2 regions of the Paraburkholderia sp. BR10872 genome follow, and region 2 is predicted to be linked to the other one. Evidence: riboswitches for the same ligand, from Rfam matches in the RefSeq annotation. Region 2 holds a riboswitch; the other holds the start of a gene.
The links. A riboswitch is a leader RNA that binds a small molecule or an ion and turns the genes downstream of it on or off. The one in region 2 is predicted to bind cobalamin.
Positions count from the first base shown of each region.

Region 1: another riboswitch for cobalamin. It lies ahead of cobW (cobalamin biosynthesis protein CobW); the one in region 2 lies ahead of AB4Y43_RS39005 (CbtB domain-containing protein).

Region 1 is NZ_JBFRCN010000073.1:17,568-25,039, forward strand. It holds gene AB4Y43_RS36175 (CHASE2 domain-containing protein) at 1-1,361, shown strand, start outside; gene AB4Y43_RS36180 (DUF4136 domain-containing protein) at 1,452-2,078, shown strand; gene bluB (5,6-dimethylbenzimidazole synthase) at 2,080-2,775, opposite strand; gene AB4Y43_RS36190 (cobyrinate a,c-diamide synthase) at 2,759-4,069, opposite strand; gene cobO (cob(I)yrinic acid a,c-diamide adenosyltransferase) at 4,074-4,676, opposite strand; gene AB4Y43_RS36200 (cobalamin biosynthesis protein) at 4,676-5,167, opposite strand; cobalamin riboswitch at 5,310-5,580, shown strand; gene cobW (cobalamin biosynthesis protein CobW) at 5,800-6,885, shown strand; gene cobN (cobaltochelatase subunit CobN) at 6,913-7,472, shown strand, end outside.
Region 2 is NZ_JBFRCN010000096.1:10,913-18,384, reverse strand. It holds partial or broken gene AB4Y43_RS39030 (hypothetical protein) at 1-228, shown strand; gene AB4Y43_RS39025 (lysylphosphatidylglycerol synthase domain-containing protein) at 225-1,313, shown strand; gene AB4Y43_RS39020 (hypothetical protein) at 1,392-1,973, shown strand; gene AB4Y43_RS39015 (patatin-like phospholipase family protein) at 2,017-3,054, shown strand; gene AB4Y43_RS39010 (histidine phosphatase family protein) at 3,123-3,752, opposite strand; cobalamin riboswitch at 3,797-3,942, shown strand; gene AB4Y43_RS39005 (CbtB domain-containing protein) at 3,982-4,200, shown strand; gene AB4Y43_RS39000 (CbtA family protein) at 4,214-4,966, shown strand; gene AB4Y43_RS38995 (ABC transporter permease) at 5,285-5,974, shown strand; gene AB4Y43_RS38990 (ABC transporter permease) at 5,988-6,701, shown strand; gene AB4Y43_RS38985 (ABC transporter ATP-binding protein) at 6,725-7,472, shown strand, end outside.

The sequences.
Region 1 (7,472 bases), on a different contig from region 2:
CGAGCGCGGGCATGCTGCACGCGCGCCTCTGGCTCCCGCCCGTGCCAGCGATCGTCGCGCTGCTCATCGTCTATCCGGTGTGGAGCTGGCGCCGCCTCGAGATGACGATGGCTTACCTGCGCAAGGAACTGCGCCAGCTTGCCGACGAACCCTACCTGCTGCCCGAGGCGCCCACGCCGCGCCGCGAATTCGCCGGCGACGCGCTCGCCCAGCAAATGGCGCTCATGGCGCAGGCCGCGCAGCGGCTGCAGGACATGCGCCGCTTCGTATGGGACAGCCTCGATTCCGTGCCGGAGCCGATTCTCGTGGCCGATCTGCGCGGTGTCGTGCTGATCGCCAATCATGCTTCGCGTGCGTATCTCGAGCGCCTGAACGTGAGCGCCGCGGAAGGGCGCCGGATGCAGGACGTGTTCGGCGACCTCGCGCTCGTCAAGCCGATCGACCCGTCGCCCGACGCGATGGCGTTTGCGCACGCGCGTTGGCCCGCGCCGCTCGACCCGGCGCGCGACGAGTTCGCCGAGTTGATGGAACGCGGCGTGGAAGTGCGCGCGCGCGACGGCAGCGACTATCTGCTGCGCTACGCGTGCTGTACGAACGCGCAGGGACAGGCGGTGGGCTGGATCGCGGGTCTCGTCGACGTGACCGAGCTGCACGACGCCGAACGCCAGCGCGAGGACGCGCTGCGCCTGCTGTCGCACGACATGCGCTCGCCGCAGGCCTCGATCGTCGCGCTCGTCGAGACGGAGCGCGAGCGCGGCACGCTTGGCTCCGAGCCCGTGCGCGGCGTGATGGAGCGCATCGAGCGCTACGCGCGCCGCTCGCTCAAGCTCGCCGACGACTTCGTGCAGCTCGCGCGTGCCGAGTCGCAGGTGTACGCGCTCGAGCCCACCAGCCTCGCGGAGCTGGTGATCGACGCGAGCGACGAAGTGTGGCCGCAGGCGCACGCGAAGCGCATCCAGATCGACACCGTGTTCGAAGGCGAGCAGATGGGCTGGATCAACGCCGACCGCTCGCTCATGACGCGCGCGCTCGTGAACGTGCTGAACAACGCAGTGAAGTACAGTCCTGCGGATACGCGCATCGTGTGCACCGTCGCGCTGGACGACCGCGTTCCGCCGCGCGTGGTCTGCTCGATTCGCGATCAGGGCTACGGCATCGCGCAGGAAGATCAGGCGCGGCTGTTTCAGCCGTTTCAGCGCTTTCATGCGGAACAGCGGCCCGAGGTGAGCGGCGCGGGGCTCGGCATGGCGTTCGTGAAGACAGTCGTGACGCGCCACGGCGGCGACGTCCTGCTGGAGAGCGAGCCAGGCAAGGGCACCGTGCTGACGATGTCGCTGCCCGCGATCGGTGCGCCGGTTTGAGTCGTGCCGTGTCGTTCCTGCTGCGCATGCATGCATGAATAACCCGAATGCCGTTGGCCGTATGCCGGCGGCAACCCGATGGAGTGTTTCGTGAAGACCTTGCTGTCGATCTGTCTGCTACCGATGCTCGTCGCCCTTGCCGGATGCGCGGGCGTGACGACCGACGTCGCGGCCACAGGCGCGCTGCCCGCAACGGCTGCGACCAGCCAGCCCGCGACCTACCGTTTTGCGCCAACTCCGGCCCAGGCCGATGCGGGCGAGATCCTCCCGTACCAGGCGTTGCTGAGCGACGGTCTCGCGCAGCGCGGCTTCAAGGCAGGCGCGGCCGAGGCGGCGCGCTATCTCGTCTCGGTGGCGTGGGACACGCATCCCGCCGAGGTGAAAGTCGTGGACACTAGCTGCGGCGCCGGCTGCGCGCCGGCCGAGGGACCGTCGTTGCCGTGGTTCGGGCGGCCCTACGTGCATACGCTGACGCTGCGTTTTTTTGCGTTGCCCGATGGTAACGAGGTCTACAAGGTGAGCGCCGTGAAGCGCGACCGCAACGCCGACGCCCGCGAGGCCGTGCCGTATCTCGTGGCGGGCGCACTGGCGCGGCTGCCGTACGCGGGCGCGCCGCAATGGCGCGTCAAGCTGAAGGGTCCGGTCAGCGCCGGCACGGCGGATCAAGCGCCGGGCATGCCGGAAGTGCTCTCCGTCTCACCCGTCAATCAGCAGTAGTTCAGGGCAACTTTCCGGGGGTGTCCGGCGCCGCTTCGGCCACGCTGGCCGGCTCGTCCTGCGGCCAGCGGTTTTCAAACACGCATTCGCCAAGCGGCTTGCGTTCGGCCCACTTCTCCATTTCGAGCATCGGCTGCGGGTAGAACGCGTCGACCTGACCCACGCAGAGGATCGCCACCGGCTTGGCGCCGGGCGGCATGGCGAGCAGGGTGCGCACCTCGTCGACGTCGAAGATCGACACCCAGCCCATACCGAGCCCTTCGGCGCGCGCCGCGAGCCACATGTTCTGGATCGCGCACGCCACGGAGGCGAGGTCCATCTCGGGCAGCGTGCGGCGGCCGAAGACGTGGGCTTCGCGGCGGTCCATCAGCGCGACCACGAGCACCTCGGCGCAATCGCGCATGCCTTCCACCTTGAGCTTCATGAACTCGTCGCGGCGTTTGCCCAGCGCATCGGCGGTTGCAATGCGCTCACGCTCGACCGTCGCGTGCAGTTGCTCGCGCACCGAATGGTCCGTGATGCGCACGATCCGCCACGGCTGCATGAAGCCCACGCTCGGCGCGTGATGCGCGGCGTCGAGCAGGCGCGCGAGTGTCGCGGGATCGATCGGGCCCGGTGCGAAGTGCCGCATGTCGCGGCGCTCGTAAATCGCGCGGTAGACCGCCGCGCGTTCGGCTTCGTCAAAGGGCTGTGCCATGGAAGAGTGCGGCCGCGAAAGCCGGGTTGGAGGGCCAGTAAGCGTGCATATAGGTGGCAGCGATCGAGCCGTGCCGGTACAGCGCCTCGCCCGGCGCGCCGGTCTGTGCGTGGTGTGCCCTGAGCGCGGGCGCCAGCGGCGTGGCGACGCGCGAATAGTGAAACGTGTGGCCGCGTAGCGCGCCATGCGCGCCGTCGAGCTGCTGCATGCCGAGCGCCGCGAAACGCTTTTGCATGACCGCCTCGCCGGGCAGCAGGCCGAGCATCGGCGTGCGCGTGCCTTCCACGTCGGTCAGTGCATCGAGCAGATAGAGCATGCCGCCACATTCAGCGACGAGCGGCTTTCCCGCGGATACATGCGCGCGCAACGAATTCGCGGTCTGCGTATTGTGCGCGAGCGTCGAGGCATGTAGCTCGGGATAGCCGCCTGGCAGAAAGATCGCGTCGGCGCCGGCGGGCGCGAGTTCGTTTGCGAGCGGCGAGAAGTAACTTACAGTCGCACCCAGCATCTCGAGTAACGCGATGTTCTCAGGATAGAGAAACGAGAACGCAGCGTCGCGCGCAATGGCGACATGACGGCCTTCGAGCCGGCGTGCAATCGTTTCGTCGTGCGAAGGATCGGCGAATGCCACCGCAGGCGGCAATTCGGCGAGCGCGGTTTGCGCGAGCGCGTCGGCGGCGCGTTCGATGCGCGCGTCGAGGTCGCCGATCTCAGCGGCCTGATGCAGGCCGAGGTGGCGATCGGGCAGCGCCATCGTCGCTTCGCTCGCAACATGCCCGAGCCAGCGTACGTCGGCGGGCAATGCCTCCTGCAACATTTGCGCGTGGCGCGGCGAGCCCACGCGGTTCGCCAGCACGCCGTGAAAGGGCACTTCCGGCCGAAAATGCGCGAGACCGAACGCGATCGCGCCGAAGGTCTGTGCCATCGACTTCGCGCTGACGATGGCGGCCACCGGCACGCCAAACTCGGTCGCGAGATCGGCGCTGCTCGGCGTGCCGTCGAACAGGCCCATCACGCCTTCGATAAGGATCAGGTCGGCGTCGCGCGCGGCCTGCGCGAGCAGGGCGCGGCACGCTTCTTTGCCCACCATCCACAGGTCGAGCGAGAGCACGGGCGCGCCGCTCGCGCGTGCGAGGATCATCGGGTCGAGAAAATCCGGCCCGGTCTTGAAGACGCGCACGCGTCGGCCCGCGCGCCGGTGTAGTCGCGCGAGGCCAGCCGTGAGCGTGGTCTTGCCCTGGCCCGAAGCGGGCGCGCTGATGAAGAGCGCGGGGCAGGCAACCGTTGCGCTCATGCGCTTAAAACTCCACGCCCTTTTGCGCCTTCACGCCTTGCTCGCGATACGGATGCTTCACGAGGCGCATTTCCGTGACGAGGTCGGCCGCTTCGATCAGCGCGTCGGGCGCATGGCGGCCCGTCACGACCACGTGCACGTGCGGCGCGCGCGAGGCGATCACACCGAGCACTTCGTCGAGCGGCAGGTACTCGTATTTGAGCACCGTGTTGAGTTCGTCGAGGATCACCATGGCGTACTCGCCGCTCTCGATCATGCGCTTCGCTTCGTCCCAGCCCTTGCGCGCGGTGGCGATGTCGCCGTCGCGATTCTGCGTGTTCCAGGTGTAGCCGTCGCCCATCGTCACGAAATCGCAGTGAGCAACGCTGCCGAGGAAATCGCGTTCGGCCGTGTGCAGCGCGCCCTTGATGAACTGCACGACGCCTAGCTTCATGCCGTGGCCGAGCATGCGCACGGCCATGCCGAACGCGGCCGTGCTCTTGCCCTTGCCGTTGCCGGTGTTGACGATCAACAGGCCCTTTTCGTGCGTCGCGGCGGCCTGCTTCTTCTCGTGGCCTTCGCGGCGGCGTTGCGTCATGCGTTGGTGCGATTCGGGATCGGTTTTCATCATCGGGATTGGTTTGGTTGCGGCGCTTTCGCGTCCGCATTTGCGTCGTTTGGCAGAATGCCTGCGATTGCGACCGTCACGCCGTCGAGCGCCAGCTTGCCGCGCACGAGCGGAGCGCCGCCCGCCGCCAGACGCGCGCAGGGTTCGCACACGCCGTCTACGCCGAACTGCGCTTGCGCGGCTGCGGAGGGGGGCGCCAGTATCGGTGTCGCGGCGAGTTGCTCCCGCGTGTACGTGTGCAGCGGCAGCGCATGTGCCGCGCAAAACGCGTGCAAGGCGGGTTCGCCGGCTTTTGCATCGAGCGTTGCCACGGCCGTTACGCTGTCGAGAGGCCACGCGCCGAGCGCGGCGCGCACCGCGGCTTCGACCTGCGCGAGCGTCACGCCGCGCCGGCAGCCGATGCCGAGCGCAAGCGGCGGCACGCGCTGCGCGGGTTCCGGCGTGGCTTCGAATGAGGCTGCGCCCGAGGCGCGATTTTCGGCAGGATTCACGGCGAGGGCGTCGATCGAAGGCGTGACCGCAGGGGCAAAACGAGCAAAAGCGTCGCGTTCCGGCGGGCGCCGGATGCGCGCTACGATAGCACACGCTTTTGCGGCTTCCCACGCCTTCCTTGACGCACGGGCCCCCCGCGCCTACACTCGCACGCACTCTGGTGCTCGCGCGCGCGATTCATAATGCGCGCGCAGTTAAACGGGAATCAGGGAGCCATCCCGCCTCGGGCATGGCCAACCTGAACTGCACCCGCAACGGTACAACGAGCGCGGCGTTCGCACGAATGCCGCAAACCGCTTCCATGCTTTACGCAGTCCACGCCACTGTGCAAGCCGGCCGCAAGGCCGCTCGCGCGGGAAGGCGAAGCGGTGTTTCGTCAGTCCGGATACCGGCCAGATACGTGGGATTCGCGCTGCGGGGATGCGGTGCCGGGTCCGTGATTTTCATGCGTCAGCCGGGCGAGGCCCGGGTGCGTTTCTGGTCGTTCGTCCCCTGCAGGTTGTTGGATCGTTGCGCGTGACAGCGTCTCCATGGATACGCGCGTGTGCGCAACACGGCACCCGCACGAACGGCAGGCGCGACGCACCATGCCCCTCGATACGGCCTGGCGCCGAAGGAGCACTTCATGCAAATGCGCAAGATTCCGGTCACGATCGTGACGGGCTTTCTCGGCAGCGGTAAAACCACGTTGCTGCGTCACATTCTCCAGCACGCGGGCGGCCTGCGCGTCGCGGTCATCGTCAACGAATTCGGCGAACTCGGTATCGACGGCGAGATTCTGCGCGGTTGCGGCATTGGCTGCGACGAGAACGGCAACGAAACGGAAGCCCAGCTCTACGAACTCGCGAACGGCTGCCTTTGCTGCACCGTGCAGGAAGAGTTCTTCCCCGTGATGGAGAAACTGCTCGAACGCCGCGGCGATGTCGATCACGTGCTGATCGAAACTTCGGGTCTCGCGCTGCCCAAGCCGCTCGTGCAGGCGTTCAACTGGCCGTCGATCCGCAACGCGTTCACCGTCGATGCGGTCGTGACCGTGGTGGACTGCCCCGCCGCCGCGAGCGGCCAGTTCGCTGAAAATCCGCGGGCCGTGGACGCGCAGCGCCGCGCCGACCCGAACCTCGATCACGAGTCGCCGCTGCACGAGCTGTTCGAAGACCAGCTTTCGGCCGCCGACCTCATCATTCTCAACAAGACCGATCTGCTGGACGTTGCGGGCCAGGACGCGCTCATCGCCGAGCTGCGCGAAGAGCTGCCGCCGCAGGTGAAGATCGTGCGCGCGCAGCACGGCAAGCTCGATCTGCATACGCTGCTCGGGCTCGAGGCGGCCTCCGAGGAGAGCATTCATCTGCGGCACGACCATCACGGTTCCGCCGACGATCCCGATCATCATCATGACGAGTTCGATTCGGTTGTGGTGTCGGGCAATGCGGCTTCGCGCGAGACTGTGATCGAGGCGCTGCAGCAACTCGTCGATGCGCACACGATCTATCGCGTGAAGGGCTTTGCCGCGCTGCCGGGTGCGCCCATGCGCCTCGTGATTCAAGGCGTGGGCCGCCGCTTCGACAGCTATTTCGACCGCCGCTGGAACGCGCAGGAAAGCGCGGCGCAGCCGCTTGCGAGCCGCTTCGTGCTGATCGGAGAGGATCTCGATGGCGCGACGCTGCAAGCGGCCTTCGATATCGCACTGGCGAATGTGCAGACCGCGGGCGCGAAGTGATCGCACCCAGCTAGACGAGGCCGTCCCATGCATTTGCTGCGCACTACGCCTGGCGGCTTCGTCGACGACACGCAGGGCGTTATCCGGATCGACCAGCAGCCCGCCGAGATCGTCGTGCTCAGTTCGGCGGACACGACGCTCGCGCTGCTGGCGAGCGTCGTGCCGCGCTTGCCCGCAGGTTTTCCGAGCGTGCGGCTTGCGAACGTCACCTATTTGCGCCAGCCCGCGTCGGTGGACTTCTACGTCGAAGATGTCTTGCAGCACGCGCGCGTGGTGGTGGTCGATCATCTGGGCGGCGAAACGTACTGGCCATATGGCATCGAGCAGGTCGTCTCGCTAGCCGAGCGCCGCGGGCAACTGCTCGCGATGTTTTCGGGCGACTTGCAGGAAGACCCCAATCTCATCGCGAAGAGCCGCGCCGAGCCCGAGTTTTGCCGCTCGCTGTGGCGTTATCTGCGCGAAGGCGGCGCGGCCAACGCCGAATCGTTCCTGCGTGCGCTCGCGTGGCGCGCATTCGACTGGGGCAGCGAGCCTGCGCCGCCCATTGCGTTGCCCGCCGCTGCGCTCTATTGCCCGCAGCGCGACGT
Region 2 (7,472 bases):
ATCTACTGCCACCCGGCGCTCGCCGATGATGCGCACGAAGGGCCCATCACGCCGTCGATGCAGACGTATCGCCACGCCGACGAATTCGGCGCGCTCATTTCGCCTCGCGTGGCTGCAGCGCTCGCGCAAGCGGGCGTGCGCCGGGGCGGCTTCACCGACGTGTTTTTCGGCGCGGCTTCGGGCTCCGATCCCGCTGCGTCGCGCGGCCCCGAGGTGCAGGTGTCATGAAGTGGCTGCAATGGCTGGGCTTGCCCGCCGGGATCGCCATCCTGATCGGTCTCGTCGTCCATAACGGCGCGCACGATGTGCTGCGCGTGATCGGCACCGCAGGCCCCATGCTGCTCTGGCTCGTGCCGTTCCACGCGCTGCCGCTCCTGCTCGACGCGCATGCGTGGCGCCTCCTGCTCGACAAGCGCGCACCGCTGAGCTTCCTCTGGTGGACCGCGACCGTACGCGAGGCAGTGAACCGGCTGCTGCCCGTGGTCGGCGTGGGCGGCGAACTCGTCGGCATTCGTCTCGCGCGCTGGAAGGTGCGCAATGCGAGCGAGGTCACGGCTTCGGTGATCGTCGAGGTGTTCGTGACGATTGCCGTGCAATACGCGTTCTCGGCGCTCGGCGTCGTGCTGATCGTTGCGGCGACCGGCGCCGGCGGCTCGCTGCGCACCATCGCCACGATCGCACTGGCGCTCGTGCTCACGGCGCCGCTGCCCGTGCTCGCCGTGTTGCTGGTGCGTCGCGGCGGCGTTTTCCATGCGATCGAACGCTGGGCCGCGAAGCTGCTCGGCGCCGACAATCCGCTCATGCTCGGCATCGACGGCAAGCAGCTCGACGCCGATCTCGACGCGCTGATGTCGCGCACGGGCCTCATGTTTCGCGCTTTCTTCTGGCAGCTCGCCGGCTACATGCTCGGCGCGTTCGAGACGTGGTGGGCGCTCGCGCTGCTCGGCCATCCGGTGACGGTGGGCGATGCACTCGCCATCGAAGCCATCACCCAGGCCGTGCGTCATGCCGCCTTCATGGTGCCCGCCGGGCTCGGCGTGCAGGAAGTCGCCGTGGTGCTGCTCGCGCAGCTGTTTGGCGTGAGCCAGGACGTGGCGTTCTCGCTCGCGCTCGTCAAGCGCATGCGCGAAGTGGTGTTCGGCGTGCTCGCGCTGCTCTCGTGGCAGGCTGCGGAAATCGTTCGCACGCGTCGCACCATGCGCCACGGCGCGCAGCCCGCCGCGCAGACTGCTGACGCGCTGCCCGCCGCGGCGAGCGTGTCCGCACGCGCGCCGACCCCGAAGCGGGACTCGCAGCACGATCAGGTCCATTGACGGTACATTGTGGGCATGTCGATGCGCGCCGGATCGGCGCGCGTAGACGCAAGTCCATGTTGATGCGTTAGCAAGGACATGAAGCCCACGTTTTCACTCACGCGTTCGCTCGCGCTCGCGTGCGCCGCCACGGCGGCGTTCACGCTTTCCGGCTGCGACGATCGTCAGTTCGATGCCATGCTCGATACCATCCGGCAGGGATTCAAGGCGTTCTTCGATTCCGTGAAGCCCGACGCGCTGCTGCTCAAGGGCCTCACGCCAGGCGTTTCCACGCTCGAGCAGGTGCGCGAGCAAATGGGCAAGCCCGAGACCGAGCGCGTGTTCGACGACGGCTCGCGCCGCCTCGAATATCCGCGCGGCCCGCAGGGCCTCAAGACCTGGATGGTCGACATCGGTCCGAACGGGCGGCTCGTGGCCATTACTCAGGCGCTTACTGCGGAAAACTTCGCGAAGATCCGCGTCGGCATGAGTGAGGACGAGGTCCGGCGATTGCTCGGTAAACCCGGGCAAGTGGCCGGCTACCGCTTGAAGAAGGAGACGGTGTGGAGCTGGAAGTGGCTGGAAGGGGGCGTGACTCCCGAAGCGTATTTCAATGTGCATTTCGGACCGGACGGGCGGGTCACGACGACCTCGCGCTCGGACGTGATCCGCGGTCGCTGACTGCGTTGACTCAGTCGACCCAGGGCCACGCAAGGAGGCGCGCATGATGAACCGGCGACGGCCCAAGCGTGTCGGACTCGTGCTCGGCGGTGGAGCTGCGCGCGGCTGGGCGCATATCGGCGCGATTCGCGCGCTCGAGGAAGCGGGCATCAAGCCCGACGTGGTATGCGGTACGTCGATTGGCGCGCTCGTCGGCGCGGTGTACGCGAACGGCGATCTCGACTGGCTTGAAGACTGGGTAGGCAAGCTGACCTGGCAGACCGTGGTGCGCCTGCTCGACTTGCGTTTTTCGGGCGGGCTGCTCGGCGGGCGCAAAGTGATCGACCTGTTTGCGCACCAGTTCAACGGCCGCTCGATCGATGACCTGAGGCTGCCGTTCACGGCGGTTGCTACCGAACTCGACACGGGACGCGAAGTCTGGCTGCGCGAAGGCGGCGTGGTGGACGCCGTGCGCGCTTCGATCGCGATTCCCGGCATCTTCACGCCGATCTGGCATGACGGCGTGTGGCTCGTGGACGGCGGACTGAGCAACCCCGTGCCGGTATCCGCCGCGCGTGCGATGCGCGCCGACACCGTGATCGCCATCGACCTCAATCACGACATTCTCAACGGCCGCGACCTGGGCGGTGCGATCGACACGATGCCGCGCGAGCTGCCCGTGGAGGCGAGCGACGCGGCGACGGCGGCATCGGCCGCCGTGGCGGCCAGCGGCGGCGCCAATGGTGCCGAAAACAGCGAAGCGGGGCCCGAACCGCTCCTGCGCCGCAATGGCAAGCGCTTTCCGCGCTGGCTGCAGCCTGCAGGCCCCGGCGCGGCTGGCGGTCCGGACGTGCGCGTGGCGCCGCCGCCTAGCACGCGTGCGCCTTCCGTGTTGAGTTCGGTGGCCCAGAGCATCGACATCATGCAGGTGCGCATTACGCGCAGCCGCCTGGCAGGGGAGCCCGCCGACGTGCTGATCCAGCCGCGCCTGGGCGGCATGGGGATCTTCGACTTTCATCGCGCCGCGCCCGCCATCGAGGAAGGGCGCGCAGCCGTGCAGTACATGATGCCGGCCATCAAGGCACAGCTGGGGCTGGACTAGAGCGCTTCTGGCTACCGATCCAGAATGCCGGCGACGGCGAGGGCAGGGCGGTAGCGCCGTTCCGGTCCTCACTTCATCGCCGCGAGCCAAACCCAGCCGTGCTCTGTGCGGCGTAGGGCCGTCACGGAAAGCGGCGCGATTTCGATCGAGCGAAACCCCGCCGACGGCGCGCCCAGCGCGTGAAGAATCGCCGCCCGGATCACGCTCGCGTGCGTGAAGGCGACCACGTTGTGCCCCGAGTCGGGCACCGCATCGAGCCAGGCGCTGACGCGCGTGCGGACATCGTCGAACGATTCGCCGCCGCCTGGCGGCCGAAAGCCCGGATCGCGCGTCCAGGCCGCTAGGGCCTCGGGCGCTTCACGCGCGAGATCCGTCAGGCGCTGACCTTGCCACGCGCCGAAGGCGGTTTCGGCGAGCGCTTCAGCTGGCGTTGCCCCCGCGAAGCCTGCCGCGCGTGCGCTCGCGCGGGCGATCGCGGCGGGACTCGTGAGCGCACGCGGCACCTCGCCATTGCGATTACCACCGGCCAGCCCCGCGTGCCAGCGCTCGCGCCAGGCGGCAAGCGCCTCGAGTACGCGCGCGTCGAGCGCTGCTTCGGCGTCTTCACCCGCAACAGGCACTTCAGGCACGTGCGGGAACGTGCCCGAGCGCAGAGCAGCGTTCGCCGCATGGCTCACCAGCCAGACTGTCGTCGACATGCTTTTCCTTATGCTTCACTACTCTTTGGCTGACATCCGGGCCGCGGCCGGCCGCCGCAGCGCGTAGAATACGGGCTCCACGACACGCGGAAGCCGGTGCAAGTCCGGCGCGGTCGCGCCACTGTAACTGGTTGCCGTCGAAAACATCGAAGCAACGGAAGTCAGACCTGCGCGTCGTGAACCACTCTTTCAACGACTAGCGGGGCGCGTAACCCCAGGAGAAGTCAGCATGTCCGAAACCTCATTCCCCTTGCAGCACGCCCCGGCCGCGCCGGCGCCCATTGCGCTGCGAGACATCCTGCCCTGGGCGATCTTCGGCGGCCTGATGCTGCTGCTGGCCCTGTACTTCGTGGGCGCCGAGCAGGGCGCCACGTCGATCTTCCCGGGCATGTACGTCCACGAGTTCGTTCACGACGGCCGCCATCTGCTCGGCTTCCCCTGCCACTGACCGGGAGCTGACCATGGTTGGCAAGTTGCTGGTGCGCGGCATGCTCGCAGGCATCGCCGCGGGACTTCTCACGTTCGGCTTCGCGAAGATCGCAGGCGAGCCCCAGGTCGATCAGGCGATCTCCTTCGAGGAGAAAGCCGACGCCGCGAAGGGCGAAGCGCCCGAGCCCGAAATCGTCAGCCGCAAGACCCAGGCGAGCGTCGGTCTCTTCACGGGCGTGATGGTCTATGGCGCGTCGATCGGCGGACTCTTTGCGCTCGTCTTCGCGTATGCCAATGGTCGCGTGGGGCGTCTTTCGCCGCGCGCGCTCTCGGCCTGGCTCGCGCTCGCCGCCTTCGTCGCGATCTACCTGGTGCCGAACATCAAGTATCCGGCGAATCCGCCCTCGGTCGGCGACCCGGAGACGATCGGCTATCGCACCGGGCTCTTTTTCCTGATGATCGCGATCTCGATCGCCGTGTCGGTGTTCTCGCTCAAGGTGCGCGCCGCGTTCGTGCCGCGCCTTGGCCTCTGGAACGCTTCGATCGTGGCGCTCGTGCTGTTCGTCGTCGTGATCGGCGCGATCCAGCTCGCGTTGCCGACGATCAACGAGGTGCCCGCCGCGTTCCCGGCCGTGCTGCTGTGGAAGTTCCGCACGGTGTCGATCGGCATGCAGTTCATTCTCTGGACGACGATCGGTCTGCTTTTCGGCGCGCTCGCCGAAAAGCTGCTCGGCGCGAACGCCCGTACCGGCAGCGCACGCGGCACGCAAACGCGCGCCGCATAAGCTCCGCCGGGGCCGCAGCGCGCACATCGCGCGCCTATCGAAAAAGCGACCCCAAACTTGCGTAAATGCCCCGCGCGCCTCGCGTGCCGGGGCATTTTTTTTCGCCTTTCAAAAGCATCGCGCCCGCGGCTGTGCGGGCCTGATCCGCACGCGCCGACGCGTCGCGCGGCAATGCTGCACTGCAATATCCGCGCCGCACGAGTTTGAGCAATCCATTTTGCACTGAGACGATCCGCGCCAGTTCATCGGTTTCAGCGGCGCCCACGTGCCGCGCGAGGCCGCCCGAAACGACAAAACAACTTTGTTCCGGAGACGCGCGTGATCCTTTACGGCTTTGGCCCGGTGCTGCTCGCCGGCACGATCCAGACCATCGAACTTTCGCTCCTCTCGCTCGGCGTGGCCGTGCTGCTCGGTCTGGCTGGCGCGGCGGCCAAGCTCTCGTTCAACCGGCCGCTCGCCGCCGTGGCGACCGCGTACACGACGCTGATCCGCTCGGTGCCCGACCTCGTGCTGATGCTGCTGCTCTTCTACAGCATCCAGATCGGCGTGAACGAGGCCACCGACGCGCTCGGCATGGCGCAGATCGATATCGATCCGTTCGTGGCCGGCGTCGTCACGCTCGGCTTCATTTACGGCGCGTACTTCACCGAAACGTTCCGCGGCGCGTTTCTCGCAGTGCCGCGCGGCCAGCTCGAAGCGGGGCACGCCTACGGCATGAGCGGCGCGCGCGTGTTCGCCCGCATCCTCTTCCCGCAGATGATGCGTTTCGCGCTGCCCGGCATCGGCAACAACTGGCAGGTGCTCGTGAAGGCAACGGCGCTCGTCTCGATCATCGGTCTCGCCGATGTCGTGAAGGCCGCCCAGGACGCGGGCCGCAGCACCTTCAACCTGTTCTTCTTCCTCGTGATCGCGGCGCTCATCTACCTTGCGATCACCACGCTCTCGAACTTCGCGCTCGTCTGGCTCGAACGCCGCTATTCGGTGGGCGTGCGTCACGCGCAACTGTGAGGACAAGGCCGTCATGAACGAAATCATCCAGCAATTCGGCCGCGCGTTCCTCTACTGGGACGGCGAGCATGTCTCGGGCCTCGCGATGACGCTGTGGCTGCTCGTGATCTCCGTCGCCTTCGGGTTCGTGTGCGCGGTGCCGCTCGCCGTGGCGCGCGTCTCGAGCCGCCGCTGGCTCTCGCTGCCGGTGCGCTTCTACACCTACGTGTTTCGCGGCACGCCGCTCTACGTGCAGTTGCTGCTCATCTACACGGGCGTGTACAGTCTCGCATTCATCCGTTCGGAGCCGCTGCTCGACGCGTTCTTTCGCAGCGGCCTGAATTGCGCGGTGCTCGCCTTCGCGCTCAACACTTGCGCGTATACGACGGAGATTTTCGCGGGTGCGATTCGCGCGACCACCCACGGCGAAGTGGAAGCGGCTCGCGCCTACGGCATGAGCCCGTTCACGATGTACTGGCGCGTGATTCTGCCTTCGGCGCTGCGCCGCGCACTGCCGCTGTACAGTAACGAAGTGATCCTGATGCTGCACGCGACCACGGTGGCCTTCACCGCGACGGTGCCCGACATCCTCAAGGTCGCGCGCGACGCCAACTCGGCCACCTACCGCTCGTTCGAGTCGTTCGGCCTCGCGGCGCTGATCTACTGTGCGGTATCGTTCGTGCTGGTGGCCGCGTTCCGCCGCGCCGAAAAACGCTGGCTCGGCCATCTCGCCGTGCGCACCCGCTGATTCACCGGAAACTGGAGACCATCTTGGCTCAGACGCAATCCTCAGATAGCAAGCTCGTCGCGCGCGACATCCACAAGCGCTACGGCGACAACGAGGTGCTCAAGGGCGTCTCGCTCGACGCGAAGAAGGGCGACGTGATCAGCATCATCGGCGCGAGCGGCTCGGGCAAGAGCACCTTCCTGCGCTGCATCAATTTCCTCGAGAAGCCGAACGCGGGCGAGATCGTCGTGGACGGCGAGGCCGTGCGCACGAAGGCGGGCCGCAACGGCGACCTCGACGTGGCCGATCACAAGCAGTTGCAGCGCATCCGCACCAAGCTCGCGATGGTGTTCCAGCACTTCAACCTCTGGTCGCACATGAACGTGCTCGAGAACGTGATGGAAGCGCCTATCCACGTGCTGGGCGTGCCGCGCAAGGAAGCCGAGGACCGCGCGCGGCAGTATCTGGAGAAAGTGGGCCTCGCGCCCCGCGTGGAGAAGCAATATCCGTCGCATCTTTCGGGCGGCCAGCAGCAGCGCGTGGCGATTGCGCGCGCGCTCGCGATGCATCCCGACGTGATGCTGTTCGACGAACCGACTTCGGCGCTCGACCCCGAACTCGTGGGCGAAGTGCTCAAGGTGATGCAAAAGCTCGCCGAAGAGGGCCGCACGATGATCGTCGTCACCCACGAAATGGGCTTTGCGCGCAACGTCTCGAATCATGTGATGTTCCTGCACCAGGGGCGCACGGAGGAGGAGGGCGCGCCCGCCGATGTGCTCGGCGCGCCGAAGA